One region of the Streptomyces sp. CB03238 genome, then DNA from elsewhere that is predicted to be linked to it. Evidence: riboswitches for the same ligand, from Rfam matches in the RefSeq annotation. Region 1 holds a riboswitch; each other region holds the start of a gene.
What was found. A riboswitch is a leader RNA that binds a small molecule or an ion and turns the genes downstream of it on or off. The one in region 1 is predicted to bind cobalamin.
Positions count from the first base shown of each region.

Region 2: it holds a riboswitch for cobalamin, as region 1 does, so the genes downstream of both, BKD26_RS25170 ((2Fe-2S)-binding protein) here and metE (5-methyltetrahydropteroyltriglutamate--homocysteine S-methyltransferase) in region 1, are expected to answer to the same signal.
Region 3: it holds a riboswitch for cobalamin, as region 1 does, so the genes downstream of both, BKD26_RS30005 (energy-coupling factor ABC transporter permease) here and metE (5-methyltetrahydropteroyltriglutamate--homocysteine S-methyltransferase) in region 1, are expected to answer to the same signal.
Region 4: it holds a riboswitch for cobalamin, as region 1 does, so the genes downstream of both, BKD26_RS25085 (MFS transporter) here and metE (5-methyltetrahydropteroyltriglutamate--homocysteine S-methyltransferase) in region 1, are expected to answer to the same signal.

Region 1 is NZ_NBCN01000013.1:54,006-61,275, forward strand. Features, by position in the region: gene BKD26_RS24090 (amidohydrolase family protein) at 1-302, opposite strand, end outside; gene BKD26_RS24095 (hypothetical protein) at 302-1,060, opposite strand; gene BKD26_RS24100 (DegT/DnrJ/EryC1/StrS family aminotransferase) at 1,057-2,181, opposite strand; gene BKD26_RS41505 (hypothetical protein) at 2,323-4,191, shown strand; gene BKD26_RS24110 (enolase C-terminal domain-like protein) at 4,287-5,372, shown strand; cobalamin riboswitch at 5,439-5,662, shown strand; gene metE (5-methyltetrahydropteroyltriglutamate--homocysteine S-methyltransferase) at 5,794-7,270, shown strand, end outside.
Region 2 is NZ_NBCN01000014.1:105,148-112,417, forward strand. Features, by position in the region: gene BKD26_RS25160 (MFS transporter) at 1-772, shown strand, start outside; gene BKD26_RS25165 (transcriptional repressor) at 954-1,337, shown strand; gene BKD26_RS25170 ((2Fe-2S)-binding protein) at 1,585-2,280, opposite strand; cobalamin riboswitch at 2,428-2,611, opposite strand; partial or broken gene BKD26_RS25175 (pirin family protein) at 2,768-2,932, opposite strand; gene BKD26_RS25180 (hypothetical protein) at 3,028-3,840, shown strand; gene BKD26_RS41540 (hypothetical protein) at 3,837-4,247, shown strand; gene BKD26_RS25185 (hypothetical protein) at 4,294-4,614, shown strand; gene BKD26_RS25190 (nuclease-related domain-containing protein) at 4,801-5,595, shown strand; partial or broken gene BKD26_RS25195 (IS256 family transposase) at 5,864-7,084, opposite strand.
Region 3 is NZ_NBCN01000021.1:7,642-14,911, forward strand. Features, by position in the region: gene dhaK (dihydroxyacetone kinase subunit DhaK) at 1-992, shown strand, start outside; gene dhaL (dihydroxyacetone kinase subunit DhaL) at 1,006-1,620, shown strand; gene dhaM (dihydroxyacetone kinase phosphoryl donor subunit DhaM) at 1,617-2,021, shown strand; gene BKD26_RS29995 (DUF2637 domain-containing protein) at 2,839-3,561, shown strand; gene BKD26_RS30000 (DUF1918 domain-containing protein) at 3,635-3,829, shown strand; cobalamin riboswitch at 4,000-4,245, shown strand; gene BKD26_RS30005 (energy-coupling factor ABC transporter permease) at 4,274-4,957, shown strand; gene BKD26_RS30010 (energy-coupling factor ABC transporter substrate-binding protein) at 4,954-5,331, shown strand; gene cbiQ (cobalt ECF transporter T component CbiQ) at 5,338-6,087, shown strand; gene BKD26_RS30020 (ATP-binding cassette domain-containing protein) at 6,084-6,929, shown strand; gene BKD26_RS30025 (hypothetical protein) at 6,999-7,270, shown strand, end outside.
Region 4 is NZ_NBCN01000014.1:82,376-89,645, reverse strand. Features, by position in the region: gene BKD26_RS25090 (amino acid adenylation domain-containing protein) at 1-1,199, opposite strand, end outside; cobalamin riboswitch at 1,820-1,941, shown strand; gene BKD26_RS25085 (MFS transporter) at 2,277-3,521, shown strand; gene BKD26_RS25080 (condensation domain-containing protein) at 3,532-5,271, shown strand; gene BKD26_RS25075 (hypothetical protein) at 5,339-6,178, shown strand; gene BKD26_RS25070 (hypothetical protein) at 6,262-6,954, shown strand; gene galE (UDP-glucose 4-epimerase GalE) at 6,951-7,270, shown strand, end outside.

The DNA.
Region 1 (7,270 bases):
TGGGTGTGGATCTTGGCGCCGACGAACCGGCCGGTGTCGAGGCAGCGGCGGAGGTCGGCGGCACTGTCCTCGATGCGGTTGGGGTTGACGACGGCGTACCCGTACAGCCGTGGCCGGGTCTCCAGGGCCTCGCGGAGGACGGCGTTGCCGGCGACCGCGTCGTACACCACGGCTTCGGAGGCCGAGACGATCTGGAGGTCGATGCCGTAGCGGTCCATCTGTGCGAGGTTGGTGTCGGCGTCGCCGGTCGTCAGGTGGAACTGCCAGCGGCCCACGTGGGCGTGCACATCGATGATCGGCATCAGGCGAGCAGCTCCTCGACGTTCTTGGTGGCGATGGTGGCGCGGTCGTCGGGCGAGATGTCGGCGTACCGCAGCTTCAGCGTCTGTGGCGAGATGTCCATGAAGGGTGTGCGGGAGCCGAAGACGAGGTGGCGCGGGCCGACGGCGTCGATGACCCGTTCGATGGAGTCGGGGCCGGACAGCATGCGGGTGGTGGCCTTGAAGCCGGGTTCGTCGCGGGCCATGAGGAGGAAGTCGGCCAGCAGGTAGGCGTGCAGGTCGAGGAAGATCACGTCGGCGCCGCGGTCCATCAGGGGCGGCCCGAAGCGGCGCGGGTCGCCGTCGTGGAGCAGCACCATGCCGCGGTCGATGGCCAGCTTCACCACGCGCCGGTAGCCGGGGAAGCCGGGCTCGGCGGCCTGTTCGAGCGTGAACAGCCGCAGGAACCTGACTCCGGCGGCGGCCAGTTCGTCGAGCCGGTCCTCGGCGGTGAGCGCATCGCGTACGTCGACGGTGCCGACGGGGAGGAGCTCGGGGCAGTCGGCGAGGTCGCGGAGCGTCTCGGCGTTGCCCGCCTCGTCGTCGAAGAGCGGGCCGCGGGTGGACAGGGCCAGGGCGCCCGCGACGGGGGAACGGGCCAGGTGGGCGCGGACCTCGTCGAGGCCGGTGTCGCGGTGGTGGCGGGGCCAGGGCCCGTACAGCACGTCGACGTCCCAGCCGATGTGCTCCTCGGGTGACGGCCGGAGCCATTCATACGTCCGTTGCGGTGACTCGCTCATGATGCGGCGACCTTCCCCAGCGCCTGCGCGATCCGGTCCACGTCGTCCTCGCTGTAGGCCTCGTTCCACGGCAGAACCAGCAACGTACGGTCGATGAGCCGCTCGGCGCGAGGACACAGGCCCGGCGGGTACCCGGACAGTGCCGGATTGGCGTACAGCGGCCGCTCCAGATAGCCGGGCAGGGCGGGGATGCCCAGCTCGTCCAGTGCCCGGGCCCAGTGCGTGTTGTCGTCGACGAGGAGTGGGACGACCCACCAGGCGTGGCCGGTCCTCTGTTGAGGGACCGTCACCCCGGGCAGGCCGGCGATGGCTTCGATGAGGCGCCGCGCGCTCGCGCGGCGGCGGGCGACGACGTCGGCGACGCGCGTGAGCTGGGCGCGGGCGACGGCCGCCACGAGCTCGGTCATCCGGTAGTTCAGGCCCATGGTGCGGTGGATGCGGCCCTCGGTACGGTCCCAGCCCTTGTCCATGAACAGCCGCATCCGGGTGGCGAGGGCGGGATCGTCGGTGATGGCGAGGCCGCCGTCGCCGGCGGTGATGTGCTTGTACTGCTGGAGGCTGAAGCAGGCGATGTCGCCGAGCGTGCCGAGCAGCCGGCCTTCGTCGTCCTCGCCGAGCCACGCCTGGGCGCAGTCCTCGATGAGCAGCAGCCCGTGCCGGTCGCAGATCTCCTTGAGCCGTACGGTGTCGGCGGCGCCGCCGAAGAGGTGAACGGCGATGACGGCCTTGGTGCGCGGCGTGACGGCCGCCTCGACGGCGTCGGGGTCGAGGTTCCCGTCGTCCTCCGTCACGTCGGCGAAGACCACCCGCCCGCCCTGGGCGAGTACCGGGGCGACGGTGCCGAAGTCGGAGATCGGTGTGGTGACGACCTCGTCGCCGGGTCCGACTCCGGCGGCGGCGACGGCCAGGTGCAGGGCCGCGGTGCCGGAACTGCAGGACACGGCCTCGGCGCGCCCGTACAGCCGGGCCATCTCGGTCTCCAGCGCCCGGGCCTCCTGGCCGAACGCCCCGCACAGGACGGCCGAGTCGAGGACCCGGAGCACCGCTGCGCGTTCCTCCTCGCCGAACGTCCTTCCCCGGGGATCCAGAACTGTGGGCAGCGGCATTTCCCGTTGCGGCATCGGGGGATTATCCTCTCGGCAGCACGCGATTATGGCCTGGGCCGAAAGTAGAACCCCTGCCGACGGCCGTCAATCAGGCGTAACGCAGGCTTCGCAAGAATCGCCCTTGACGCGAAACGCCCAGCAGAACGGAGACCGGCCATGCCGCTCACTGTCGGCGTGATAGGTCCCGAGGACCTGGTCCAGAAGGTGGTCGCGGTCGGAGGCCGCGCGCCCGGATCCGCCCGGTTGCTGCCGCTGCCGTACCGTCACGAGGGCGAGACCACCGCGGTGGTGACGGGCGCGCGGTCGCGGGCGGACGCGCTGTTGTTCACCGGGGTCGTGCCGCACGCGCTGGCCGACGCGGCGGGTGTACTGGACCGGCCGGCGATGTACGTGCCGTACAACGGCGCCACGCTGCTGCGGGCGCTCGTCGAACTGCTGCGGCTCGGGCACGACGTGTCGCGGGTGTCCATCGACACCCTGCGCCGCGACGAGGTGCTGGAGACGATGACGGAGGCCAAGCTGCCCACCGACCGGGTGCGGGTGCTGCCGTACCGGCCGGGGTTGACCTCGGAGGACGTCGTCGACTTCCACCTGGACGCCCGGGACGCGAAGAAGGCCCGGGTGGCCATCACCTGTCTCGGCTCGGCGTTCCACGTGCTGGAGCAGCACACGCACGCCGTGCGCCTGGCCCCGTCCCGGCACTCGATACTGGCGACCCTTCAGGCGCTCGTCCTGGCCACGGCCGGGCAGCACAGCGGGGACGCGCAGGTGGTGCTGGGCATCGTCGACCTGCCGGGCGCGGGCGCGGACGCGCGGCTGCCGGAGGACATACGGGTGCTCGGCGGCAGCCTGGCCGAGCTTCCGGACGGGCGGCGGCTGGTGGTGACGACGCGCGGGGTGCTGGAGACGGCGACGGAGCGGTTCACTCGTCTCCCGTTCCTCGACGGCCTGGCGGCCCGGCACGGCACCGCGCATGTGGGCTTCGGTGTGGGCCGTACGGCGGCGGAGGCCGAGGCACTGGCCCGACGGGCCGTCAACCGGGCACGCTGGGTGGGCATGGCGGCGGGTGCGGCGGCGGGTGTGGTGTCGATGGCTGACGACGTCGACATCGTCATCGCGCCGGGTGCGGCGGGCGTCGCGCCGGGTGCGGCGGGTGTCGCGCCGGGTGCGGCGGGCGTCGCGCCGGGGTCGGTGGGTGAGGCAGGTGGGGCGGGGTCGGTCGGCTCGGCGGGCGCGGTGGACGCGGTCGGGTCGGCGGGTGGGGCTGGGTCGGCGGGCGCGGACGGCGCGGCGGGCGCGGTCGGTTCGGTGAGGTCGGCCGGCTCGGATGGCGCGTCGGACTCGGCAGGCGCGGACGGCTCGGCGGGTGGGGCTGGGTCGGCGGGGTCGGCCGGCTCAGGTGGCTCAGCCGGCTCGGCTGGTTCAGCCGGTTCGCCGAACTCCCTTGGTTCGGCCGGTTCGGCCGGTTCGGCCGGTTCGGCCGGTTCGGCCGGTTCGGCCGGTTCGGCCGGTTCGCCGAACTCCCTTGGCTTGACCGGCTCCGCAGGCTCACCAGGCTCGGGCGACTCCGCGGGAGCGCCCGGCTCCACCGGCACCCCAGGCGCGCCAGCCTCGCGTGGCGCAATCGGCCCCGTGGGCTCACCCAGCTCCCCAAGCTCACCCGCGGGCTCACCCGCGCACGCCGCAGGCACCGCAGGCACCCCGGGCACCGCTCACCCCGCAGGCACCGCGCATCCCGTGGGCGCCGCTCACGCCGCGCACGCCAGGCCGGCGGAGGGGCCCGCGCTGCTGGCCCGGCGGGTGGGCCTGCACCCGCAGACGCTGGACCGGCTGCGGGAGCTGACCGCGGCGGACGGGGGCGCGGGGGTCACCGCCCATCGGGTCGCCGAGCACCTGTCCGTGCAGCAGCGCACGGCCCGCCGGATCCTCAAGCGGCTGGAGCGGGCCGGGATAGCCGTACCGACCGGCAGTCGCCAGGAAGGGCAGACCGGCCGTCCCCCGATCGTCTACCAGGTCCGTCTGTAGCCCGTGGATCGCGGATTACGGCCTGGGCCGAAACCCCCCACATCGCAGGCCGCCACGGTGGGAACGCCGTACGGCGGAGACGAAGGAGCTCGCGCGTGAAAATCGCCTCGTTCCACACCCGTGTCGTCCGTGCCCGTTATCGCCGCCCGTTCGTCATCAGCAGTGGCACCAGCCCCGACCTCGTCAGTCTCGTCGTGGAGGTCCGGACGGCCGACGGGGCATCGGGTTTCGGCGAGGCGTCGCCGATGACCGCGTACACCGGCGAGACTCTCGCGGGGCTCAGCGCGGCGGTGACCGAACATGTCGCTCCGGCGCTCGTCGGCCGTGACCCGCGCGACCTGGCGGGCGCGCATGCCGCGATGGACGCCGCCATCCGGGGCCAGCACCTGGCCAAGGCGGCGCTGGACCTGGCGCTGCACGACCTCGCGGCGCGTGCCGCCGGGTGGCCGGCGCACCTGCTGCTGGGCGGCGGGCGGGTGGGCGGGCCGGTGCCGACGACGTGGGTCGTGGGGCTGGGCACGGTCGACGAGATGGTGGAGGAGGCGGCCCGGTACGCGGCGGCCGGGTTCGGGCACATCAAGCTCAAGGGCGGCGACGATCCGGCGCTCGACGTGGAGCTGGTGACCGCCGTACGCAAGGCGGTGCCGGAGTCGGTGGAGCTGTCGCTGGACGCCAACGAGGGGTACGCCCCGGGCGAGGCGGCCCGTACGGTGGCCCGGCTCGCGGACGCCGGGCTGGACCTGGTGGAGCAGCCGCTGCCGCGCTGGGACCTGGAGGGACTCGCGGCGCTGCGCGCGCGGGGCGGGGTGCGGGTGATGGCGGACGAGTCGGTGCAGTCGGCGCACGACGCGCTGGAGGTGGTTCGCCGGGGCGCCGCCGACGTACTGAACATCAAGATCCTGAAGGTGGGCGGGCTGTACCGGGCGCGGCAGATCGCGGCGCTGGCCGAGACGGCGGGGCTCGCGGTGAAGGTCGGCACGATGCCGGAGCTGGGCGTGGCGACGCTCGCGGCCGCGCATCTGTCGGCGGCGCTGCCGCACGCCACGGTTCCGCCGGACCTGGTGGGCCCGCTGCTGGTGGAGGAGGAGCCGCTGGCGCCGGCGGCGTTCGCGGGCACGCCGGGGTCAGGGCTGGTGGAGCTGCCGGTCACGCCGGGGCTGGGGCACGGGCTGGGCGGCTGACGAACGGTCCGCTCCCCCGGAGCGGGGTTGGCGTGATTCGTGCGCTGTGGAGCATGGGCAGCGCTTAGGGTGAGGGGTGCAGCTGGTTCGCCCTGTCAGCCAGGCAGGCGCGTCGTAAGAGGGAATCCGGTGCGAATCCGGAACTGCCCCGCAGCGGTGAGCGGGAACGACCGCCGTCATCAGCACTGGGTCCACCACACGGGTCCGGGAAGCGACGGCCAGTAGGTGCCTCCTGCACAGCAGAGGCGCGCTCGCGAGTCCGAAGACCTGCCACTGCCCGTACGTGAGACACGCGTACGGAGATCTCGGTGACCTCGTGGGCGGGTCGGCGGTGGCAGCGGGCCGAGGCGTGCCCGCCGTTCCTTCGCGTGTCCGCGACCGGTCTCCGGGTCGCCCCACACGACTCGCGAAGGAGAGTGCCGTGACCGCCACCGTGTACGGATACCCGCGCCAGGGCCCGAACCGGGAACTGAAGAAGGCCGTCGAAGGCTATTGGAAGGGCCGTATTCCGGCCGATGAGCTGCGGGCCACGGCGGCCGGGCTGCGCCGGTCGCATTGGCAGCGGCTCGCCGAGGCCGGTGTCCATGAGGTGCCGACCGGCGATTTCTCGTACTACGACCATGTCCTGGACACCAGCGTCATGGTGGGCGCCGTTCCCGTGCGTCACCGGGAGGCGGTGGCCGCCGACGCGCTGGACGGGTACTTCGCCATGGCCCGGGGCACCGAGGACGTGGCGCCGCTGGAGATGACCAAGTGGTTCGACACCAACTACCACTATCTGGTGCCCGAACTCGGTCCGGACACCGTGTTCGCCGCCGACTCGGCCAAGCAGGTCGCCGAGTTGACGGAGGCGCTGGCCCTCGGGCACACCGCCCGGCCGGTCATCGTCGGGCCCGTCACGTACCTGCTGCTCGCCAAGCCCGCCCCGGACGCGCCGGCCGGCTTCGTACCCCTCACGCTGCTGGACCGGTTGCTGCCCGTGTACGCCGAGGTGCTGGCCGATCTGCGGGCGGCCGGTGCCGGGTGGGTGCAGCTCGACGAGCCCGCGCTCGTCCAGGACCGTACGGCGGCCGAACTGAACGCCGCCGCCCGGGCCTACCGTGACCTCGGTGCCCTCACCGACCGGCCGCGGCTGCTGGTCGCGACGTACTTCGACCGGCTCGGCGAGGCGCTCCCGGTGCTGGCGAAGGCGCCCGTGGACGGGCTGGCGCTGGACTTCACCGGTCCGGCGGCCGCCAACCTGGACGATCTGGCCGCCGCCGGCGGCCTGCCGGGCAAGCGGCTCGTCGCGGGCGTCGTCGACGGCCGCAACGTCTGGATCAACGACCTGGAACGGTCCCTCGCCACCCTGGGCACGCTGCTCGGCCTCGCCGGGCGGGTCGACGTGGCCGCCTCCTGCTCGCTGCTGCACGTCCCGCTGGACGTGGCGGCCGAGCGTGACCTGGACCCGCAGGTCGCCCGCTGGCTGGCCTTCGCCCGCCAGAAGACCGACGAGATCGTCACCCTGGCCCGCGGGCTGGCCGAGGGCGCCGACACCATCACCGCCCAACTGGCCGCCAACCGCGCCGTCCTGGGTGCCCGGGCCGGCTCGGCGCTCACCTGTGACCCCGCCGTACGGGCCCGTACCGCGGCTGTCACCGACTCGGAGACGCGCCGCTCGCAGCCGTACGCCCGGCGTGCCGCCGCGCAGGCCGCCCACCTCCGCCTGCCGCTGCTGCCCACGACGACCATCGGTTCGTTCCCGCAGACCACGGAGCTGCGGACCGCCCGCGCCGATCTGCGGGCGGGGCGCATCGGCCCGGCCGCGTACGAGGAGCGCGTCGAGAAGGAGATCCGGGAGGTGATCTCCTTCCAGGAGAAGGCCGGCATCGACGTCCTGGTGCACGGCGAGCCCGAAC
Region 2 (7,270 bases), on a different contig from region 1:
GGCGCTCCTGGCCGCGCCCCTGGTGGCGCTGCCGGCCGTACTGTGGGGCTGGCAGGGGGACTTGTGGGCGATCGCCGCCGTCTCCTCCGTACTCGCCCTGTACTTCCTCCTCCGAGGCCGCCGTCCTCGGCGTACCGGGAAGCCCGAAGGGCCCGCGGAGCCGCAGCCTGGCTACCTCGCCTCGTTCAAGCTACTGGGCGCCCTCCCCGGTGTGGTCCCGCTGCTGTGCGTCGCCATGCTGCGGACGGCGGCGTTCATGGGCTACCTCGCGTACCTCGCGGCCTTCTACGACGAGCGCTTCGGCCTCGACCCGGGCGTCTTCGCCGTCGTCTGGACCCTGAGCGGCACCTCGTTCTTCCTGGGCAACCTCCTCGCCGGCCGCCTCCTGAGCGCCGAGCGCCCGAAGTTCCCCAGCGAACGGCTCATGGCACTCGCCCTGCTGGTGGCACTGGCGGCACTGGTGGGCGTCTTCTTCACCCACTCCCTGCTCCTGGCCCTTCCCCTGACCGCACTCATCGGTGCCGGTCACGCGACCGTGGCCGCCTGCGTCACCACACTGCTGGTACGACGCTGCGGCTCGCTTCGGGGTACGGCGCTGAGCATCAACGCCGCCGGGATGAGCTTCGGCGTCTTCCTCGGCGCCGGCCTCGGCGGCGTGGGTCTGGCGCTGGGCGGATATCCGGGCACGGCCGCGGCCCTCGGAGCGCTGACGCTCGCAGCACTCGTCTGCGCCCGCCTGGTCAGCCGCTCGTCGGTGAGCGGGAAGGACTGAACGCCTCGCGGTGACGTGACGCCCTGGCCTACGCGGACCCCTACGGGCCTTTCGCCTCCCGTGGGGGTCTGCGGGCTCTCCGCGGCGCGGAGCCCGTGCCGGCGGGGCGAAGGCGCCGATCGACCCTGATCACAGCAGTAGGGAGTCCGTTGTGGCGGCAACAGCCCCCACAGGCAGGCGCATGACACGCCAGCGTGCGGCCGTCCTGGAGGCGTTCGCCGAACGCTCCGACTTCGTTTCGGCCCAGGAACTGCATGCGATACTGAGCTCGGCCGGCATCCGCGTGGGGCTCTCCACCGTCTACCGGGCCCTGCAGGACCTGGAGCGCGCCGGCGGCGCCGACGTCGTACGCGACGACATGGGGGAACGCCTCTACCGTCACCGGCCGGTGGCAGAGCACCGCCACTACCTCGTCTGCCGCCGCTGCCGCCGCGGTCAGCCGCTCGACTCCGACGTCGTCGAGCACTGGGTCGCCCACGTGGCCCGGAGCACCGGCTACTCCGACGTGGAACACACCCTCGAGCTCGTCGGAATCTGCGGCCTCTGCCGTACCAACGGCGGATAAGGAGGCGCCCTCTTGTACGCGCCTCCTTATCCGGCCGTGCGCCCACACCCCTGAGCCCGACGGCCACCCGCACATACGGGTCCTCGGCACGCTGACGCACGCCCGTGAGGCCGGGGCGGCGTCCATGGGTCCCGGGCCCACCAGCCCGTCGTGGAATACCTGGCCGGCCGCGCTCCCGCCGGCACCACCTGGCTCCACCTGCGTATTCAGGGAGGCGAGGAGCAGCTCGTCTCCTGCCTCCCGCCCGTCAGGCACGGTCGCCGTTGAGGACGCAGTCGCCGCAGAACCCGTTGCCCGGGACGCGGTAGTAGAGACAACAGCTGCGGCGGCGGTAGGTGAGGGGTTCGGCGGTGAACACCCCCGCACCGGCCAGCGGTTCCCGGCTCAGCAGGGCTGCGGCGAGCCGCAACGCCGAGTGCGGTGCGTGCGGGACACGAAGGGTCAGCACCCGGACGGCCCCGATGAGCGCGGAGGCGGCGTTGCCGCGCATGACGTGGGCGGACAGACCGAAGTGCCGTGCAAGGGCGGTGCCCAGGGGCAGGAGGTTCTGTACGAGTACCGTGGCGTGGACGGCGTCATGCAGCTCGCCGTCGGCGACCGCGCCCGGCTCGGGCATCCAGAGGTCGATCGGCCCGGACTCGGCCGCGCGCCACCACAACCGCTCAGGGGCGAGGTCGGGAGCCCGCCCGCTCAACGCGGCGCCTGCCAGGGCGATCGACCACAGGCGGGCCGCCGTCCCGATGTGGAGGGTCGATGCGGCCACCCGCTTCTGGTCCGTACCGAGCCGCTCACCCACGTCCGCAACGTACGCCGCCAGCAGCTCGGGGTTCTCGTAGAGGCCGGTCAGGGGCCGGAACCGCGCGGAGTCGGGCCTCGGCCCGCAGGAGACCGCGAAGTAGGGGCCGATGGCGGAGACCCGCCTGAGGGTGTCGGTGGTCGTCACGTGCGTACCGCCCCGCTGAGGGCCTGGACGATGTCCGGTGTACGTCGGTGTCGGGGCTGCGCGGCATGAATCCACGGCTCGGACAGGCTGTCATGGGCACCTGGGCACACGGGTGCCACCATCCTCTCTCGGGGAACTCCGCCCCGGTACGTCGAGGTGCGACGGCGTGAGTCTCCTGACTCGGGATCGACGCTCTCCCGGCCTTCCCGCCCTCAACGGGGCCGTGGCCATAGCGGGTTCGCTCCCCCAGCACAGTGGCGGTACCGTGCCGGAATCTCACCGGCTTCCTCGTTCCGCCGTCGCTTGTCGAACGCAGCATCCCATCACGTCGAGCGCCGGCACCAGGCTCACCCGTGTGCGACCGGCCACACACCGGTAGCACACCGGAGGGCCCCGCCGGTCACCCCGGCTCGATCAGTGATCGCCTCACCCTGGTGAGATTTGCCGCGCCCGGGTACACACTCGCCCCCGACCACGCCATTGCAGGTCAGCGCACCCTTCCTCGCGGTTTCAGCGCCACCGGGGGCAGTTCGGGAGCAGGCAGCCGGCCCCCTGCGTAGCCTTCCACTTCGCCGAAGCGGGTGGTGGTCATCCAGTCGGCGCGGGCTTGGGCGATCTCCTCGTGGGTCCGGCCCACGAAGTTCCACCACATACTGCAACCTCAGCGCATCAATGCAGGTCAGGCATGTCGTGGACCGTCGGCGGTCAGCAAACCGTCAGCATCGGTCCTCGAGGAGTCTCCGGCACATGGTGAGCAAGACCCTGGCCCGCGGTATGGGCACGTTCTTCAAGGACTGCGAGCATCCGCGGTCCAGGTGGTCGAAGTGCCCGCACCTGTACAAGGTCCGGTACCGGGACGGGGCCGGGAAGCAGGTGGAGGAGTCGGGGTTCGTCACCCAGGACGAGGCGATCCAGCGGTTGACGGATGTCTACAACGCGAAGAAGGCGGCTCCGCATGGTCGGGCGAAGGCCGAGCGGGTGGCGAAGTACGGGGCGATGCGCTTCGGGGAGTACGCGGCCGAGTGGAAGGCCGGCCAGCGCGACCTCGCTCCGGCGTCCGTGCGGCACCTGGACTCTCTGCTGGAGCATCACCTGCTCCCGGCTCTCGAAAGCCGCCGGATGAGCACCTTCGACCACAAGGTCGTGGACGGGTTCATCCGCACAATGGAGCGCAACGGCGCCGGTCTGGCCACGCAGTCGAACGCCTTCGACAAGCTGAAGGCGATCCTCCTGGACGCCCACCGGCTGGGCATCTACGACGACAACCCCCTGGAGGGCGTCAAGCCACCCCAGTACGACCCGACACGCGCGGTCATCCCCTCCGTCGCCCAGCTACGGCAGATACGCACGGCCGGCGACGACACGTTCCTGTTGTTCGCCGACCTGATGAGCGGCTGCGGCATGCGCAACGGAGAAGCCGCCGCCGTCAACCTCAACAACATCGTCGCCGACGACGTCTACCGCATCACCGAACAGGTCAACCAGACCACCGGCCAGTACGGGAGGTTGAAGCACCGCAAGGTCGGCGACTACAAGACGTCCCACTGCTCCCACGAGTGAAAGAGACCATCGAGTGGTACGCAGACAAGCACGGCACCACGGACGGCTACCTCCTACGACATCCCAAGGACTCCACCAGAGCCTTCCCCTACTACTACTTGGGAAATCAGTGGCAGAAGATCATCAAGAAGGCCGACCCAGCCGACATCCCTCAAGGAATGGTGCTCTACAGCTTCCGCCACTTCTTCGCGTCGAACTGCCTCACCCACGGCATCCCGATCACTGACGTCGCCGAGTGGATGGGCCACAGGAGTCTCGACATTCACCTTCAGGATTTACCGGCACCTCATGCCAGGCTCCATCGGAAAAGCCGCCAAGATGCTGGACCTCGGTCTCGTCGCTTGATCACCAGCGACCCGGACACGACGACCGAGCCGCGCCAGACTTCGCTGGTGGCTCATACTTGACGCGGCACTCTTTCGACCTCCCTAGCAAGTGCTTACCGTCGATTGCATGGCCAATGGGGTGTTCCATACGAAGTACGGCATTGAGATCAACTTGACCTACGAGGATCTCGGTCACCCCAACCGGCTGGGGTTGCTGGAAGAGATCATTCAGCCCGTCGGGCAGCGTGACCGCACTTTGCTGCAGTGCCTCACCGACCAGCGGGGCGGCCAGTGTCAGTGCGCCTTGGCGGACAAGACCCCGTGGATGTTCATACGTCGGCAGCGGCGTGGCGGCCAAGTTGTCCTGGTCGCAGCGCACCTGCCGATGACGCACGGTCGTGCCCCGCATCGTGGTGTAGGGGATCAAGGGTTACGCGTTCCGGTTTGAATCCCTGACGATCGCCGCGGAAGCGGCGGCCCACGATGCGCCCTGCTGAGGCGAGTCAGACCGTTCGCGCGGTGGAACCCCGCCTCCGGCCTGCGAATCCCAGTGCCTTGATCCCTCACACCACCCGGCGGGACGCCATCGCGCTTTTCGTAGCCGAGCGCATTCGCGGATTCATAGACTGCGACGATGCTGACCGAAGTGCTTTCCGACCACCCCGGCCGTCAACTCCGGCAGACCGAGGGGGCGATCGAACGCCACCATCACGACGTTGCCGAGCACTCAGCGGCTGTCGCGGACCTTCGAGCACGGCACGCCGCGTCACGGCGGTGGTGGCAGCTCGGCAAGCGGCTGACGCAGTACTTTGAGGTGCGCGAGCTGGAGGCCAAAGCACCAGTCATCGATCCGGCACTCCTCCACCGCCGGGCGCAGCAGGAAGCAGGAGTGCTCGCCGAGGACACGGTGACCCACGCGCTCCAAGAACTGTCGGACGAATGGCTCTTGTTCCGCGGGTACACCAACCGCAGAGGCGAGATCGACCACCTCCTCGTCGGACCGGGCGGTGTCTGGGCGATTGAGGTCAAAGGACGCAACGTATGCGTGCACATACAGGGCGACTACTGGAGTTATGAAAAGTATGACCGGTACGGAAATCTCGTCGGCCAGGGAGCGTTGACGGACCGCCGAGGCCGCAGCTGGGGCCGTCAGGTCAGCGAGCCCGCCTCCGCCCTGCAGACCTTCCTCGCCACGCGCGGCGTGTACACCACGGTCCACACAGCTGTCGCGGTCATCAACGACCGGGCGAGCTTGGGCGTCTGCGACAACTGCCCCATCGATGTGGTGAGCATCGGCACGCACTACCTGCTGGACTCCATCCAGGCCCAGTGGCCGGTCTTCGACGCCGGCACCTGCCACAAGATCGCTGCGCTGATACGCCGCGACCACAAATTCCACGCGCAGCGCCGTGGATCACGACGCCGATGAAACACGCCGTGAATTGGTCGATGTCGGCGCGGGTTCCGGGGGGCCACCGAGTTCTTCCCGCGCCTTGCCGCCTCCCCTCCGCCACCGCCGCCCCCGCGCCTGTCCGCCTGTGCCGCCCAACGGGCGGCGGCCCGCATGGTGTTCAAGCTCGTACAGCCGGCACCGGCTGAAGGCACACTGCGGCATCCGTTTCCGCCCACTCCACGTCCCCCACACGGCCGAGTCCTGACCGCCGCTGCGGTCATGTCCCTTCGCGGGGTGTAAGCGATCAGTCGTCTGACGTGGCCGGCAGGACGACCGGAGTGTCGGGATAGAGGGCGTCCATGCCTCTCATTGGAGAGGTAGCGGCGGGGGAAGACGATCCATTCGTCGTGGCGTTCGGCGAGGACCGCGGTCGCGAGTCGCAGGACGGCTTCCGGGTTCGGGAAGACCTGAACCACGTCGGTGCGGCGTTTGATCTCCCGGTTCAGCCGCTCGAGCGGGTTCGTCGACTGGATCTTCTTCCAGTGCTGGTGCGGGAAGTCCGCGAACGCGGTCAGATCCTCCTTCGCGTCCAGCAGCATCCCTCTGACCTTGGGGAACTGGCGGCCGAGCATGTCGGCGACTATGTCGAGCTGGTCGCGGACCGCTTCGGCGGTGGGCTGGGCGAACACGGTGCGGATCGTGGCGGCGACCATCTCCGCCGAGCCTTTCGGAATGACGGCGAAGACGTTGCGGACGAAGTGGACCCGACAGCGCTGCCAGGCGGCGCCGAGCATGACCTTGCGGATGGCTTTGACCAGGCCGCTGTGGCTGTCGGAGATGACCAGGCGGACACCGCTCAGGCCGCGTTCTCGCAGGTGACGCAGGAACAGGGCCCAGAAGGCTTCGCTCTCGTGGTCGCCGACCATGACGCCGACGACTTCGCGCCGCCGTCCTGGGTGACGCCGGTGGCGATGACGATCGCCTGGGAGACGATCCGGTGGTCGACACGTGCTTTCACGTAGGTGGCGTCGAGGAACAGGTAGGGGAAGCGGATGTGGTCCAGCGGCCGGGACCGGAACGCTTCCAGTTGTTCGTCCAGGTCGGCGCAGATCCGTGAGACCTCGCTCTTCGATATACCGGTGTCCGAGCCGAGGGCCTTGACCAGGTCGTCGACGGAGCGGGTGGAGACGCCGCTGACGTAGGCTTCCATGATTACCGCGTAGAGGGCCTGGTCGATGCGTCGTCGCCGCTCGAGCAGGCTGGGGAAGAAGCTCCCGGCCCGCAGTTTCGGGATCGCGAGTTCCAGGTCGCCGGCCTGGGTGGTCACGGTCTTCTCGCGGTGGCCGTTGCGCCAGGTCGTGCGGGTCTCAGAGTGCTCGCCCCACTCGGCGCCGATCTTCGCGGTGGCCTCGGCCTCGATCAGTTCCTGCAACAGCCGTTCGGCCACCTCGCGGACAAGTTCAAGACCATCTGCCGAACGTAGTGACTCAAGCAGGCGAAGTAGGTCATGCTGGGACAAGGCCACCGTGCATCCTCCTCGGTCGAACTGCCCGTTCACCAAGAACAGTTGCACGGTGGCCTGCCAGTTGAGCAGGGAGTATTGACCGGCAAGCGGTGCACTCCAGGGAGCGGCACCCGCGCACACAACCGCGGAGATCACCTACACCACACAGCGGGACGCCATCGCCACCGATCGGGTGATTACGACTGA
Region 3 (7,270 bases), on a different contig from region 1:
TGAGAATGCTCATCAACGTGCCCGAGAGCGTCGTCGCCGACGCCCTGCGCGGCATCGCGGCCGCGCATCCCGAGCTCACCGTGGACGTGGAGAACCGGGTCGTCGTACGGCGGGACGCGCCCGTCGCCGGGCAGGTGGCGCTGGTGTCGGGGGGCGGGTCCGGGCACGAGCCGTTGCACGCCGGGTTCGTCGGGCCCGGGATGCTGGCGGCGGCCTGTCCGGGCGAGGTGTTCACGTCGCCGGTTCCGCAGCAGATGGTGCGCGCGGCAGCCGCCGTGGACAGCGGGCGCGGGGTGCTGTTCGTCGTCAAGAACTACACCGGTGACGTGCTGAACTTCGAGATGGCGGCCGAGCTCGCCGAGGACGAGGGCGTGCAGGTCGCCAAGGTCCTCGTGGACGACGACGTGGCCGTGTCCGACAGTACGTACACGGCCGGGCGGCGCGGAACCGGGGCGACGCTGTTCGTGGAGAAGATCGCGGGCGCGGCCGCCGAGGAGGGCGCGCCGCTGGAACGGGTGGAGGCGATCGCCCGGCGGGTGAACGCGAGTTCGCGGAGCTTCGGCGTGGCGCTGAGCGCCTGCACCACGCCCGCGAAGGGCAGCCCGACGTTCGACCTGCCGCCCGGCGAGCTGGAGTTGGGCATCGGTATCCACGGCGAGCCGGGCCGGGAGCGGCGGCCGATGATGACTTCACGGGAGATCGCCGACTTCGCGGTGGACGCCGTGCTGGAGGACCTGAAGCCCGGCGGGCCGGTGCTGGTCCTGGTGAACGGCATGGGCGCGACACCTCTTCTGGAGCTGTACGGGTTCAATGCCGAGGTCCAGCGCGTGCTGGGCGAGCGGGGCGTCGCCGTGGCCCGTACGCTCGTCGGCAACTATGTGACCTCGCTCGACATGGCCGGCTGCTCGGTGACCCTGTGCCAGGCCGACGAGGAACTGCTGCGGCTGTGGGACGCGCCGGTGCGGACCGCCGCGCTCCGCTGGGGACGGTGAGACGGTGACGGCCATGCTGGACGCGGACTTCTTCCGGCGCTGGATGACCGGCGCGGCCGCCGCCGTGGACCGGGCGGCGGACCGGCTCACCGAGCTGGACTCGGCCATCGGTGACGCCGACCACGGCGCCAATCTGCAACGCGGCTTCGCCGCCGTGGTCAAGGCCCTGGAGGGCGAGCCGGCCGGGACGCCGGGGGCCGTGCTCACGCTGGCGGGGCGACAGCTGATCTCGACCGTCGGCGGTGCGTCGGGTCCTTTGTACGGGACGCTGCTGCGGCGCACCGGCAAGGCGCTGGGCGACGCCGCCGAGGTGGCGCCCGTGCAATTGGCCGAGGCGCTGCGCGCGGGCGTGACCGCGGTGGCGGAGCTCGGCGGGGCGAAGGCCGGGGACAAGACGATGCTGGACGCGCTGGAGCCGGCCGTCGAGGCGCTGGCCGAGTCGCTCGGCGAGTCGTTCGCGGCGGCCGCGGAGGCGGCGGACCAGGGCGCCCTCGCGACCGTACCCATGCAGGCCCGCAAGGGCAGGGCGAGCTATCTCGGTGAGCGCAGCATCGGGCACCAGGACCCGGGCGCCACGTCCTCGGCCCTGCTGATCGCCGCCCTCGCGGGGGCGGAGGGGCCCCGGTGAGCGCCCGGGTGGGCATCGTGCTCGTCTCGCACAGCGCGGCGGTCGCGTCCTCCGTGGCCGATCTGGCCCGGGGCCTCGCGGGCGGCGGGGTGACGGCGCCGGTGGCGGCGGCGGGCGGCACGCCGGACGGCGGGCTCGGCACCAGCGCGGAGCTGATCACCCAGGCGGTGACGACGGTCGACGGCGGGGCGGGCGTGGCCGTCCTGGTGGACCTCGGCAGCGCCGTCCTGACGGTGAAGGCCCTGCTCGCGGAGGGCGACGAGCTCCCCGACGGGACCCGGCTGGTCGACGCGCCGTTCGTGGAGGGCGCGGTGGCGGCGGTGGTCACCGCGTCGGCGGGCGGTGACCTGGACGCGGTGGCGACGGCCGCGTCCGAGGCGTACGGCTACCGCAAGGAGTGAGGCGAGGCGCTGCCGAAGAGGGGCGGCGGCCCCTGGCCTCTCCCGCACGCGGACGGAACGGTGTCCCGCGCACGGCCAAGACGCTCGACGACGTCCGTGACCGGCGGACTCGGCCCACACCGCAGCGCGGCCCGGTTTCGGCCGGTCAGGGTTTCCGCTGCGCTCGCCACTTACAGGAGAAGCGGCTTTTCCGGCGCAGAATATGACTTGCCGGAAGGTGATTCATCATTCCAACGGGCGTTCCGCCCGGCTCGTTGGTCGACCACGAGCGACAAAAGGGCGAGTTACTGGCGTGTCCGAGACACGCCACAGTCCGATAAAAGACCCGTCGAAGCACCCATATGCCCCAATGGCGTCACCCGAGTGACGCGCATCCGGATCATGATCGAAGGCGTTAGGGGGACTATGACCACCGCACCAACACCTGTCTCGTCTCCTCGCGGCTTCCTCGGAGGAGGTTGGGACAACCGCCCTCGGGCCACTCGGGCAGGTAAATGGACATTGACCCAGAGGTTCGGCGCATATCCCGTCGGCAAAAGCGCGACTTTGCACAATGACAGCCAGTGCATCGAATTGCATTACTCCTCCTCGGTCCTGGAGGACTTCTTGATGGCGATGAGCCGCATTCAGGCCGAGTTCGACCGCCGATCACAGGCTCTTGAGCCGGTCGCCGTCCACGGCGGCGAGTTCCCGGGACAGCGCTGTCATGTATGAGACGCACAGTCGCCGGGACCAGCCCTCTTCTCACTCACCGTCGGATTTCCCCACCCCGCCGTCGCCCGAGAGCCGGCCCTATCGTGCGGCCGGCCGTCAGCCGCTGCCTCCCCTGGGTCCGCTGGACCCGCTCTGGGACCCGGCGGAGGAACTCGCCTGTCTTTTGCAGGAGTCCGTGCCTCCCGAGCACGTCGACGCGTTCGCGTCCGCGGTACCGGTGCAGGAGACCGCCCATGACGCGTTCGAAGCCGACCACTCACTGGCCGGCCTGGAACAGATCACCGCCCAGCTGTCACCGGTGCGGCCCCCCACCCCGAGCCACCGCCGTGTCTCCCCGAGGAAACGCGCGCTCACTCCCCTGCAGACAGGGAGCTTCTTCACTGCCGCGCTCGCTGCTGTCATCGTCTCCATGGTCAGCGTCTACGGCGGCATGGTCACCTACGACCCGTTGCGCCACGTCGCCGAACCGCGCACTCCCCGCCATGTGGTCGGCTGGTGGCCTCTGCTCGTCTACGGCCCCTGGATGGTCGCGTCCCTCTCCATTCTGAGAGCGGCCCTCCACAGGCGCCGCGCGGCCCATTCCTGGTGCGTCGTACTGCTGTTCTCGACCATCGCCGTCATACTCTGCGTGGCGCAGGCCCCACGGACCATCACTGATGCGGCCGCAGCCGCCCTGCCCGCCGTCGCGGCGCTGGCCTGCTTCCAGCAACTCGTCCGCCAGATCACGCTGACGCGCCCCCCTCGCCAAGCAGCGCCCCGGCACCGCAATGTCACACCCTCACCACCCCCACCACGGCGCGAGGGATCGACTCCTCCGATCCAGTGACACCGTGCATGCGGCCATGCCGGCGCGGGGATTTCCTCCCGCGACCGGAACCGAATCGGCAGGAGGCACGATCATGCAGGCCAGCGTGGGTGACAGGCTGCTCGTCCATGGACGGATCGTCGGGCAGGGCAACCGTACGGCAGAGATCATCGAGGTGCTGGGGTCGGACGGCACGCCGCCTTACCGTGTGCGCTTCGAGGACGGGCACGAGACCATCATGTCGCCCGGCCCGGACACCGTGGTGAGGCACTTCCCCTCCCACGGCTGAGGCTCTCGAGCCGTCTGCCGCACCCGAAGGCCCTGCCGGGACGTCCCGGCAGGGCCTTCGGGCTGTCCGGGCGGGCGAGCACCGTCTTGGCCCGGCCAGGCTGCGCCCGGCCCGTCGTGGCCCGGCCCGGCCGGCGCCGGCCGGTGCCGACCGGACGCCCGCGCTGGTGCGCGGGTTGTGATGTACCTGGTCAACGCACTACTGTCACAGGGCCTTGGTGTACGGGAAACCGGTGCGGTACCGGTGCGGCCCTCGCCACTGTGATCGGGAAGTCCGGCTCCACTCCCTGGGAAACCACCCCGGGAAAGCCACTGGAACACCGCGGGAGACCGCGGGGTCCGGGAAGGCGGAGTCGCGGCGGCATACCCCATGCCATCCCGTCAGCCAGGAGACCGGCCAAGGCGCGTTGTCCATCCACGAGGTGCTGGAGAGGGTCTCCCAACCATGCATATTGCCGAGGGGTATCTACCCCCTGCACACGCGGTCGCCTGGACCGTCGCGGCCGCTCCCTTCGTCGCCCACGGCGTACGGGCCCTGACCCGGGAGGTCAAGGCCCATCCCGAATCGACTCTCCTGCTCGGTGCGTCCGGTGCCTTCACTTTTGTCCTGTCTGCCCTGAAGATTCCGTCGGTGACGGGCAGTTGCTCGCACCCGACCGGTACGGGACTCGGCGCGATCCTGTTCCGGCCGCCGATCATGGCGGTGCTGGGCACCATCACCCTGCTCTTCCAGGCGCTGCTGCTGGCACACGGCGGCCTGACGACCCTGGGCGCCAACGCCTTCTCGATGGCGATCGTCGGCCCATGGGCCGGGTTCGGGGTGTACTGGCTGCTGCGCCGCTTTGACGTGCCGCTGATGGTCAGCGTGTTCTTCGGGGCGTTCGTCGCCGACCTCTCCACGTACTGTGTCACCAGCGTGCAGCTGGCGCTGGCGTTCCCCGACCCGAGCAGCGGTGTCGCCGGTTCGCTGGCGAAGTTCGGCTCCATCTTCGCGGTCACCCAGATTCCGCTGGCGGTCAGCGAGGGCCTGCTCACCGTGCTGGTGATGCGGCTGCTGACGCAGTCCAGCAAGGGCGATCTGGCCCGGCTCGGCGTCCTGCCGATGAAGAAGGAGGCCGTGGCCCGATGAGCCGTAACGCCAAGATCAATACGCTGCTGCTGCTCGTCGTGGTCGCGCTCGCCGTCCTCCCGCTCGCGCTGGGGATGGGTGACCACAAGGAGGAGCCGTTCACGGGCGCCGACGCGCAGGCCGAGACGGCCATCACCGAGCTGAAGCCGGACTACGAGCCGTGGTTCAGCCCGCTGTACGAGCCTCCGTCCGGCGAGGTCGAGTCGGCGCTGTTCGCGCTCCAGGCCGCCATCGGGGCGGGGGTGCTGGCGTACTACTTCGGGCTGCGGCGCGGGCGCCGGCAGGGCGAGGCACGGGCGGGCGTGGACGCGGGGCCGTCGGGCCCCGACGCAGCCGAGGCCACCGGGGCCGGCGGCCGGCAGCCCTCCGTCTAGCCGCCGATGCTGCCGATCGACGCGGCGGCGCACAGCAGTCGCTGGCGCCGCCGTCACCCGTGCGAGAAGGCCGTGCTGGGCTTCGGCCTGACGGCGCTGGCCGTGTGCCTGCCGCCGTGGCCGGGCGCCGTGCTCGTCGCCGCCGCGACCCTCGTGGTGCTGCTCGGCCCGGCCGGGGTCGCGCCCCGGCAGCTGTGGCGGGCGTGGCGCATCCCGCTCGGCTTCTGCGTGACGGGCGCGGTTCCGCTGCTGTTCCAGGTGGGTGGGACGGGCGGGTTCATCACGCCGGCGCCGGACGGGCTGGTGCACGCGGGGCAGTTGCTGCTGCGTACGTCGGCGGCCTCGCTCGGCGTGCTGCTGTTCGCGTTCACCACGCCGGTGTCCGACGTGCTGCCCCGGCTGGTGCGGGCCGGGGTGCCGGCGCCGGTCGTCGATGTGGCGCTGGTGATGTACCGGATCAGCTTCCTGCTGCTGGACGCGGTCCGGCGGATCCGGGAGGCGCAGGCGGCGCGGCTCGGGCTGACGAGCCGGGCAGCCACCTGGCGGTCGCTGGCGGGCCTGGGCGCGACGGCGTTCGTGCGCGCCTTCGACCGGGCGGCGCGGCTCCAGACGGGGCTGGCCGGGCGCGGTTACGTCGGAACGCTGCGGGTGCTGGTACCGCAGGTGGCGGTCTCCGGGCGGTTCCTGGGCGCCAGCGCGGCGCTGCTCGCGGGTCTCGTCGCCCTGACTCTCGTACTCGAAAGGTTCCTGCCATGAATCGTGACGCCGTCGTGGAACTGGTCGGTGCGGGATACGCCTACGAGGACGGCCCCGCCGTGCTGCGGGGCGTCGACTTCACCGTGCCCGAGGGGCGGTCCATCGCGCTGCTCGGCCGTAACGGCAGCGGCAAGACCACGATGCTGCGGTTGCTGAGCGGCGGGCTGCGGTGCGCGAGCGGGCAGTTGCGCCTGGAGGGGCGGGACGTGTCGTACGACAGGGCGGGGCTGACCCGGCTGCGTACGACGGTGCAGCTGGTCGTGCAGGATCCGGACGACCAGTTGTTCGCGGCGTCGGTGGGCCAGGACGTGTCGTTCGGGCCGATGAACCTGGGGCTGACGGAGGCGGAGGTACGGGAGCGGGTGCGCGAGGCCCTGGAGGCGCTGGACATCACGGCGCTGGAGGACCGGCCGACGCACCTGCTGTCGTACGGGCAGCGCAAGCGGGCCGCTATCGCGGGCGCCGTCGCGATGCGACCCCGGGTCCTCATCCTCGACGAGCCGACGGCCGGCCTCGACCCGCACGGCCAGGAACGGCTGCTGGCGGTCCTGGACCGGCTGCGGGCCTCCGGGACGACGGTCGTGATGGCCACGCACGACGTGGACCTGGCGCTGCGCTGGGCCGACGACGCGGCGGTGCTCACCCCGGACGGCCTCCGCACCGGCCCGGTCGCCGAACTGCTGGCGGACGGCGCCCTGCTGGACGCGGCACGCCTGCGCCGCCCGTGGGGCATGGCGGTGGCGCGTGTGCTCCGGGAGCGGGGCCTGCTGGGCGCGGAGGAACCGGGCCCGCGTACGCCGGAGGAGCTGGAGGAGTGGGCTTCGGCGGTACGGGGGGCGTAGGGCCGGTGCCGACGGTCGGCGAGTAGGGTCCCACCGTACGGTTGTGGTGGTCGACGGGGGCGGGGGACGATGCGGCGCTGGGTCAAGGTCTCGGTGGCGGCCGCGGTGGTCCTGGGCGTGGGCGGCTACGTCGCCGAACCCTACGCGCAGGACTGGATGCTCGCCCGTGACGCCTGCGACGGGGCCCTTCCGCCGGACGCGGTGGAGCAGCTCACGCCCGATGACGCGCATCTGCTCGACGAGACGTCCCGCCTTCACGAGGGTCTCGGCTCGTACACGTGCCGCCTCACCGCCGAAGGCGGGGCCAGGGACGACGGGCGGCTGGTCGTCGGCATGGAGGC
Region 4 (7,270 bases), on a different contig from region 1:
ACGGTGTCGGTGTCCGTGTCCGTCAGCTCCTCCCCGTGGCCCAGGGCCAGGAGCGTGTCCGGACCCACCTCCTCCGCCGGGTCGGGGAGCAGGTCCGCCAGGGCCGTCGCCGCGGACGGTACGGACTCGCCCACGGGGGAGGGGCGGCCGGGGCCCCGCGGGTCCGCCGCCGCGTCGAGCTCCGCGAGCGACCGCTCGATGGCGTGCAGGGTGGGGTCGTGGCGCAGCATGTCGCGGTGGCTCACCTCGACGTCGTACGCGCGGAAGTCACGGAAGCCCAGTTCCGACCAGTCGCGGTCGTCCTCGCCCATCAGCGCCACGTCGTCGGGGTGGTAGCGGTCCGGCGTGGCGAACAGACGCACCGGGATGTCCTGGAGCCGGGGCCGGTAGCCGGTGACGGCCGTCCAGAGGGATCCGTACACACGCAGACGCGCTTCGAAGGAGGCGAGGTCCGCTTCGAGGATGTCCTCGCTCCTGTCCTTCAGCGCGTGGAAGACCTGGGCGGCGTCCAGCTCGCCCGCGGGCACCTCCAGGCCGGTGGCCGCGGCGATGCCCGCCAGGCGCTGCTGGATCAGCTCTTCGAGGACGAGAGGCCGACGGTAGAGCGAGGTGTTGAACAGGGAGACGGACAGCACGTTCCAGCCCCGGGCGCGCAGCTCGCGCGCCAGCTCGTAGGCGAAGGTGCCACCGGAGCAGTAGCCGGCCAGGTGCAGGGTGCGGGGCAGCGCGGACTCCTCCACGACGCGCACGAAGTCGGCCGTCATCTCGTCCAGGACCGTGAAGGGCAGGCCGTCGCGCGGGTCGAGCCCCCGCGCCTGGAGCCCGAACACGGGGCGGTCGAACGGCGCCCCGCCGAAGCGCTGCAGACCGATGACCCCGCCCCCGCCCGAGGGCAGGAGCAGCAGAGGCGCTCCGGCGCCCTTCTCGTTGAGCGTCACGAGCCGCTTGCCCGACGCCGGTACGCCGCGCCGGATCCAGTCGCTGATGCCCCGGAACGTCTGGGCGTCGAACACGACCTGCACCGGGAAGTCCGTACGGAACGCCTTGCACAGTGCCGTGGTCAGGCGTGCAGCGGCCAGCGAATTGCCACCGGAGTCGAAGAAGTTGGTGTCGAGTGACGGGGGCGTCGAACCGAGGACGCGGAACCACTGTGCTGCCACGACCACTTCCACGGCATCGCGTTCGACGAAGGACGACATGGTGGGGGACTCCCTTGGATGACGGGGCGGATCAGGGATGCGGGTGGAGACAGGGACACGGCTACGACTACGGCTGGTCCGCGGCTACGGATACGCACGCCGGTCGGGCTCGCCATGGGCGTGAGCGACGGCGGTACGGAGGAACGCGCTGCGACGGGTGTGCCTGCGGGTGCGGCTGATGACAGCCGGCTCTCCGCGCAGTACGCATCGCACAGTTCATGGTGGCCGGCTCGCCCCCGGCACACCCGCCGGACCCTAGCAGATGGTTCGAACACGCGTGTGTGGCAAGGGCTTTGAGCGAGCGACGTCACATGCGCTTTACAATCCGGCGGGAGTGTGCAACGTTTTCGATCAGCGCCGGGCTCGTGCTGGAGGCGCCGACAGCGGTCGCACGTCCCGACCGGACCGACCGACCATCGGTCGACCAGGACCGCTCCGCACGTACACACCACCGTTTCGGGGGAAACGACGATGAAGACGCCGCATTGGCATCGCTCGCGCAGGCTTGCCGCCCCAGGGGTACGGCAAGCCGATTGACGCGGCCTCCACCCGTGTAGGGTGACGCTCCATCGCCGCCAACTCCCTTCGGGTTCACGGTCTTTGGACTGCGTCGAGCGAACACACAACTTCACCGGGGCGGCAGGGCCCAGGAAGCCGGTGCGAATCCGGCACGGTCCCGCCACTGTGACTCAGGCTCCGCCTGACAGTCAGGAACTGACCTGCCGCCTTTCTTTCCGACCGCTTAGGGGACGTGGAGATCCCTGAAGGAGGCATTTCGACATGGCACGACCCATCAGTACACGCCACCGGCGCATCTCGCGACGCACCTGCTCACCGTGATCTGAGACCGGAACCATCCGAGTCCGGAGCGCCTGCCTGCCTGCCCGGCCGGCGAAAGCTTCGGCGAATGGGTCGGCGAATGCCTCGTTGAACGCATTCCACCGACACACACACCGCGCCCACCGTGCCCGCCGCCCCGGGCGCGCGCGGCGTTGGGGACGCGTCCTGTCAACCACCCGCCCGGAAGGGGCTGTTCGTCTTGCTCGTTCCCCGGCTCCCGAGGGCAGGCCATCGACCATGACCGACCTCGCGACCCCACCACCCGCTCTCGTTCCCCTCCGCCGCAACTGGAGGTTCCAGAGCTACTGGCTGGGCACCACCGTCGGTGCCATCGGCACGTCGATGTCCCTCCTGGTGTATCCCCTCCTGGCACTGTCCCTGACCGGGTCGCCCCTGCAGGCGGGACTGCTCGCGGCGACCCAGTCCGCCACGGCCGTCCTGCTCGGCATACCGGCCGGTGCGCTCGCGGACCGGTTCAGCCGGCGCAACCTCCTGCTGTCCTCCGAGGCGCTGAGAACACTGGCGACCGCGGCCGTCCTCGTCGCCGTGGCCACGGGCGCAGCGAGCGTCGCCGGGCTGTTCGCGGCGGCGGCCGTGCTCGGCGTCTCCGGTGCGATCGGCATGCCCGTACGGCGCCTGGCGCTGCGCTCCATCGTGCCGCCCGAGCAACTGCGCCAGGCCCTGAGCCAGGACGAAGTACGGGTGAACATCGCCATGCTCGCCGGGCCGCCGCTGGCCGGGCTCCTGTTCGCGGCGGGACCGGTCCAGCCCTTCGTCGCCGTGCTGGCCTGCTACGTGGCGTCGATGGGCTCCGCCTTCCTGACCCGGCTGCCGGCGACCGGGCAGCAGCCAGGCCCGCTCAAGCCGTCCGTCCTGTTCAAGGGCGCGACGGTCGGCCCCCGGATCGTCTGGAGGGACGCGGTCCTGCGCGCCGTCACGGGGCTGATGACGATCGAGAACTTCATCTTCGCCGCACTCAACCTGATACTCATCAACCACTTCCAGCGGCAGGGCGTCGACGCACGCACCATCGGCCTGGCATTGTCGGGTGAGGCCATCGGCTACCTCACCGGCGCGGCTCTGGTGACCCGGCTGCACCGCCGGTTCCGCCCGGGTGTGCTCCTGCTCGGTGTCGTGTGGACCTCCCTGCTGGTGACGGCCGCCCTGCTGCTCCCCGCCTCCCCGATAAGCGTGTTCTGCCTGCTCTTCCTCATCTCGCTGGGGAAGCCGGCCCTGTACGTACTGATCGACGTCATCGTCTTCCAGCAGGTGGACGACGCCGTCCGTGGGCGGGTCATCTCCGGCAGCTTCACCGTCCTCGCCGTAGGGGGTCCGCTCGGAAGTGCCGCGGCCGGGCTGCTGCTGGGGCACCTCTCGCACCACACCGCGATCGGGCTCCTCTGCCTGGTTCTTGTGATCCCCCTGTGCGCGGCGACCGTTTCCCGGAAGCTGCGCCGCGCCGACTGGCCGGACCAACCCTAAGGACACGCACGTGAACGCAGAACGACCGCGTCCCGGCACCCTTGACGCGACCGCCGTCCAGGACCTGGTCCGCGCCCAGGCCGCGGACGTACTGGGGCACCATCCGGTCCACGCGTCGGACAACTTCTTCGCCCTGGGCGGGGACTCCGTGCGGGCCGGGCGTCTGGTGATGCGCCTGGTGAAGGCGCTGCCCGGGGACGGTGCCGTCGACATCCAGGACGTCTTCGGTGCCGCCGACTTCGCCGACCTGGCCGCGCGGATCGACGCGCGCCTGCGCGACGCCGCCGCGGCATCGACACCGGCCACCGGTGACCCACTGGACGTCCATGACACGCGCGCCACCGGCGGATACGTCGAGTCGTCCCCGGAGCACGCTCCGGGCCGCCGGCCCGTACCGCTGTCGTACGGTCAGCTCCGCAGGCTGCAGCGGGACGCCGATTCCGTCGGGGCGCGCATCCCGCACCATGTCTCCACGTCGTTCCGGATCCACGGGCCTCTGGACCCGGCCGGCCTCGAAGCCGCGTGCCACGCGCTCGTCGGACGGCACGAGGCGCTGCGTACGGTCTTCGAGCTCGACCTCCGGCACGGCCGGCACCGGGCGTACCGGCTCGATGCCCACCAGCTGGACCTCTCCCGCCTGTTCCGGGTACGGCGACTGCCCTCCGAGGCGGAGGTGGAGGACGAGGTGACGGCCGAGCGGACGGCCCTGTTCGACCTGGCCACCGAGGCGAAGGTGCGGGTCCTGGTGCTCGTCACCGGCGAGGACGCGGCCACGGTCGTGGTCACCGCCGAGCACCTGGTGTGCGACGGGGACTCCTTCGCGATCCTGCTCCGGGATCTGGCGGCTCTGTACAACGCCCGCGTCACAGGCGCACCGCACGATGCCGCACTGCCGCAACTCCCGCCGCGCTGCTGGGCGGAGGAGGAGAAGCGCCGGCACCACGCCGCACTGGAGGAGCGGCTGGCCCACTGGCGGAGCCGGCTCGACCCGCTGGAGGCGCTGCCTGAGGTCCGGCTCACGGGCATGCGGGATCCTGACGTGTGGCCGACGACCGCGGCCCAGGTGCACGGCCGGCTGTCCGCCGCCACCGTGCGGCGGCTGCGCGAGACATGCGCGGCCGAGTCGGCGACGCTGTTCTGCGGGTTCGTCGCGGCCCTGGCGCTGGCCGTCCTCGACGACGCGGGCCACACCGTGCCGGGCATGGTGAGCCCGACGTCCGGCAGGCCCGCGGGCTGGGAGGACGACGTCGACTGGTTCGCGACCTCGGTCATCCACCGCTTCCGCATCAACACACAGCTGACCGTCGGCGACGTGGTCCGCTCGGCGAAGCAGTCCGTCGCCTCGGGCCTCACGCACTCCGTGCCGCTGCCGCTGCTGCTGGAGCACCTCCAGTTCAACAGGGACCTCGAGCAGCGCTGGCGCCCCTGGCTGTACCTGGCGGTCGACGCCGAGGACGGCTCGCCCCTTCCGCTGCACGGCGTGGACGTCGAGCCCGCGGTCGCCGATGCGCGGCTGGCCCTGCGGGCGGGCGTGACCGTACGGGTGGACGTGCACGACCTGCACGACCCGGGCCAGGACGCCGTGGGCGCCACCGTGCTCTTCCAGTACGAGCGCGAGGTGTGGCCCAGCGAGCGCGCCGAGGCCTTCATGGAGACGTTCACCCGGATGGTGGCCCTGGTCTCCGAGAACCCGGCCGGCATCGATGTCGCCACCCTGCTGCGGACCTCCCGGCCCGGCCCCGGCCGGTAGCGGCCGCGTACCCCCTCCTCACCGCCCGGCCCCACCCAACCCCCCACCCACACTTCAGGAACAGCTCATGGCGCACCTTCCGAGCCCTCGGACGACCAAGGGCACTACGGCGACGGCCACGCCGGACACGCGGCCCGTCCTCCTCGTCCTCGACTACCCGGGGCACCGTCCCGAGGCGACCCTCTCCGACCTGCGCCTGGAGGACGCCGGGTTCGACGTGCGGTACCTCCTGGCACGCCCGCTGCCCAGGGACCTCACCGCCGAGACGTACACCAGGCGGGCGCTGGAGGCGGCGGGAGACGTGCCGGGGGCCGTCCACGCGGTCCTGGCCTACTGCATGTCGGCCTCGCCGGCCCGGCACGTCGCCGAACTGACCTCGGCCACCCGTCTTCTCCTGTTCGACGCGGAGCGCTCCACCGCCGCGACCCTCGCCGCTGAACTGCTCGCCGCCCTGCGTTCCTACGACGAGGGTGCCCAACTCCCCGACTGGTGGAGCGAGGACGCCCTCGCGCGCCGTCCCGAAGCGGTCATGGAACGGATCGAGGCCCACCTCTTCGAGGTGATCCGCACCGCGCTCGCCCAGGACGCGGGCGACCCGGGCCCGGACGCGGTGGAGGACCCCGCGGTCAACCAGGTCGCCCGCAGCCTGATGGGTACGTACCTCGACTGGTTCGCCCACCTCGTGGCGGCGTACGACGCCGACTCCCGCGCCCGAGCCGGCACCCGCGCCCCCTCCTGTGCCGTCGCCCACATCGTGTCGGCCGGGCACCTCCTGCCCGACGACTGGCCGGGCATCGGCTCCGCGGCCCGCCACGAGGTGGAGACCGGCCGGATCGGCCTCGCGGCGGCCGAGGAGACGCGGGGCCTGGCCCTGCGGATCCTGCGGCCGGACAGCCCGGTGACATGAGCCGGAGCGTTCACCGGGGGCCATGCCCGCCGGCCGGAGGGCCGGCGGGTGGAGAACCAGCAGCACATACGGGGGGAAAGAACATGCCGAGTCCGCTCGGGGGAAATCCGCCGGACATCCGGACGGGGACCGTGGCCACGCTCGGCCCCGCCGGTACGGACGCGCACGCGGAGGCGGCCCGCCATTTCGGCCGGGTCCTGCTCGCAGACTCCTTCAACGCGGCCATGGACCTGGGCCTGTCCGAGGGCGTGCTGGTGCTCGTCGCGGCCGGGTTCGTGGAGCGTGACGAACACACCCTGGTGGACAGCTGGGTGGACATGCACTTCCGGAACTACGACCGGATACGTCTGGTGGCCACCTGGGAGAGCCCGACCAAACCCATGTGCGTCGCGGTGAACCGGGCCCGCGCCACCTCCCTGGACACCGTGGATTCCATCGCCATACACCCGGCCACGGCGGCCTTCGCACGTAAATTCGTACCGCATGCCGTGCCCCGCTACGTCAATGCCAAACCGATCGCCGTCCAATGGGCCGTGGAAGGGCTCGTGGACGGCTGCATAGGATCGCTCGACATCGTCCAGGAGAACAGCGAACTCGACGTCAAGCACATCTGGCAACCAACCATGGTGTGGTGTCTGTACGAGCCCAAAAGCGTCCCTGTCCCGACCGTCCATGAAGCGGAAAGTGCGTCCGCTACACTGTTGCAAAAATCCTGGACGGGGAAGAATCGGTCCACACCCGGACAACCCCGCGCGGACAATAGGGAGCGCTCATGAAGGTCCTTATCGCCGGTGGTGCCGGCTTCATCGGCAGCACCGTCGCCTCCGCCTGCCTCGACGAAGGCATCGAGCCCGTCATTCTCGACAATCTGGTGACCGGGCGGAAGGAATTCACGGCCGGCCGGGTATTCTTCGAGGGGGACATCGCGGACGGAAATCTCATCGATGAGATCTTCGCCGCCCATCCGGACATCGAGGCCGTCGTCGACTGCGCCGCACTCATCGTCGTACCCGAATCCGTCGCCCAGCCGCTGCGCTACTACACGGAGAACGTGGCCAAGGGGATCACGTTCCTCGGACACCTCGCCCGCAA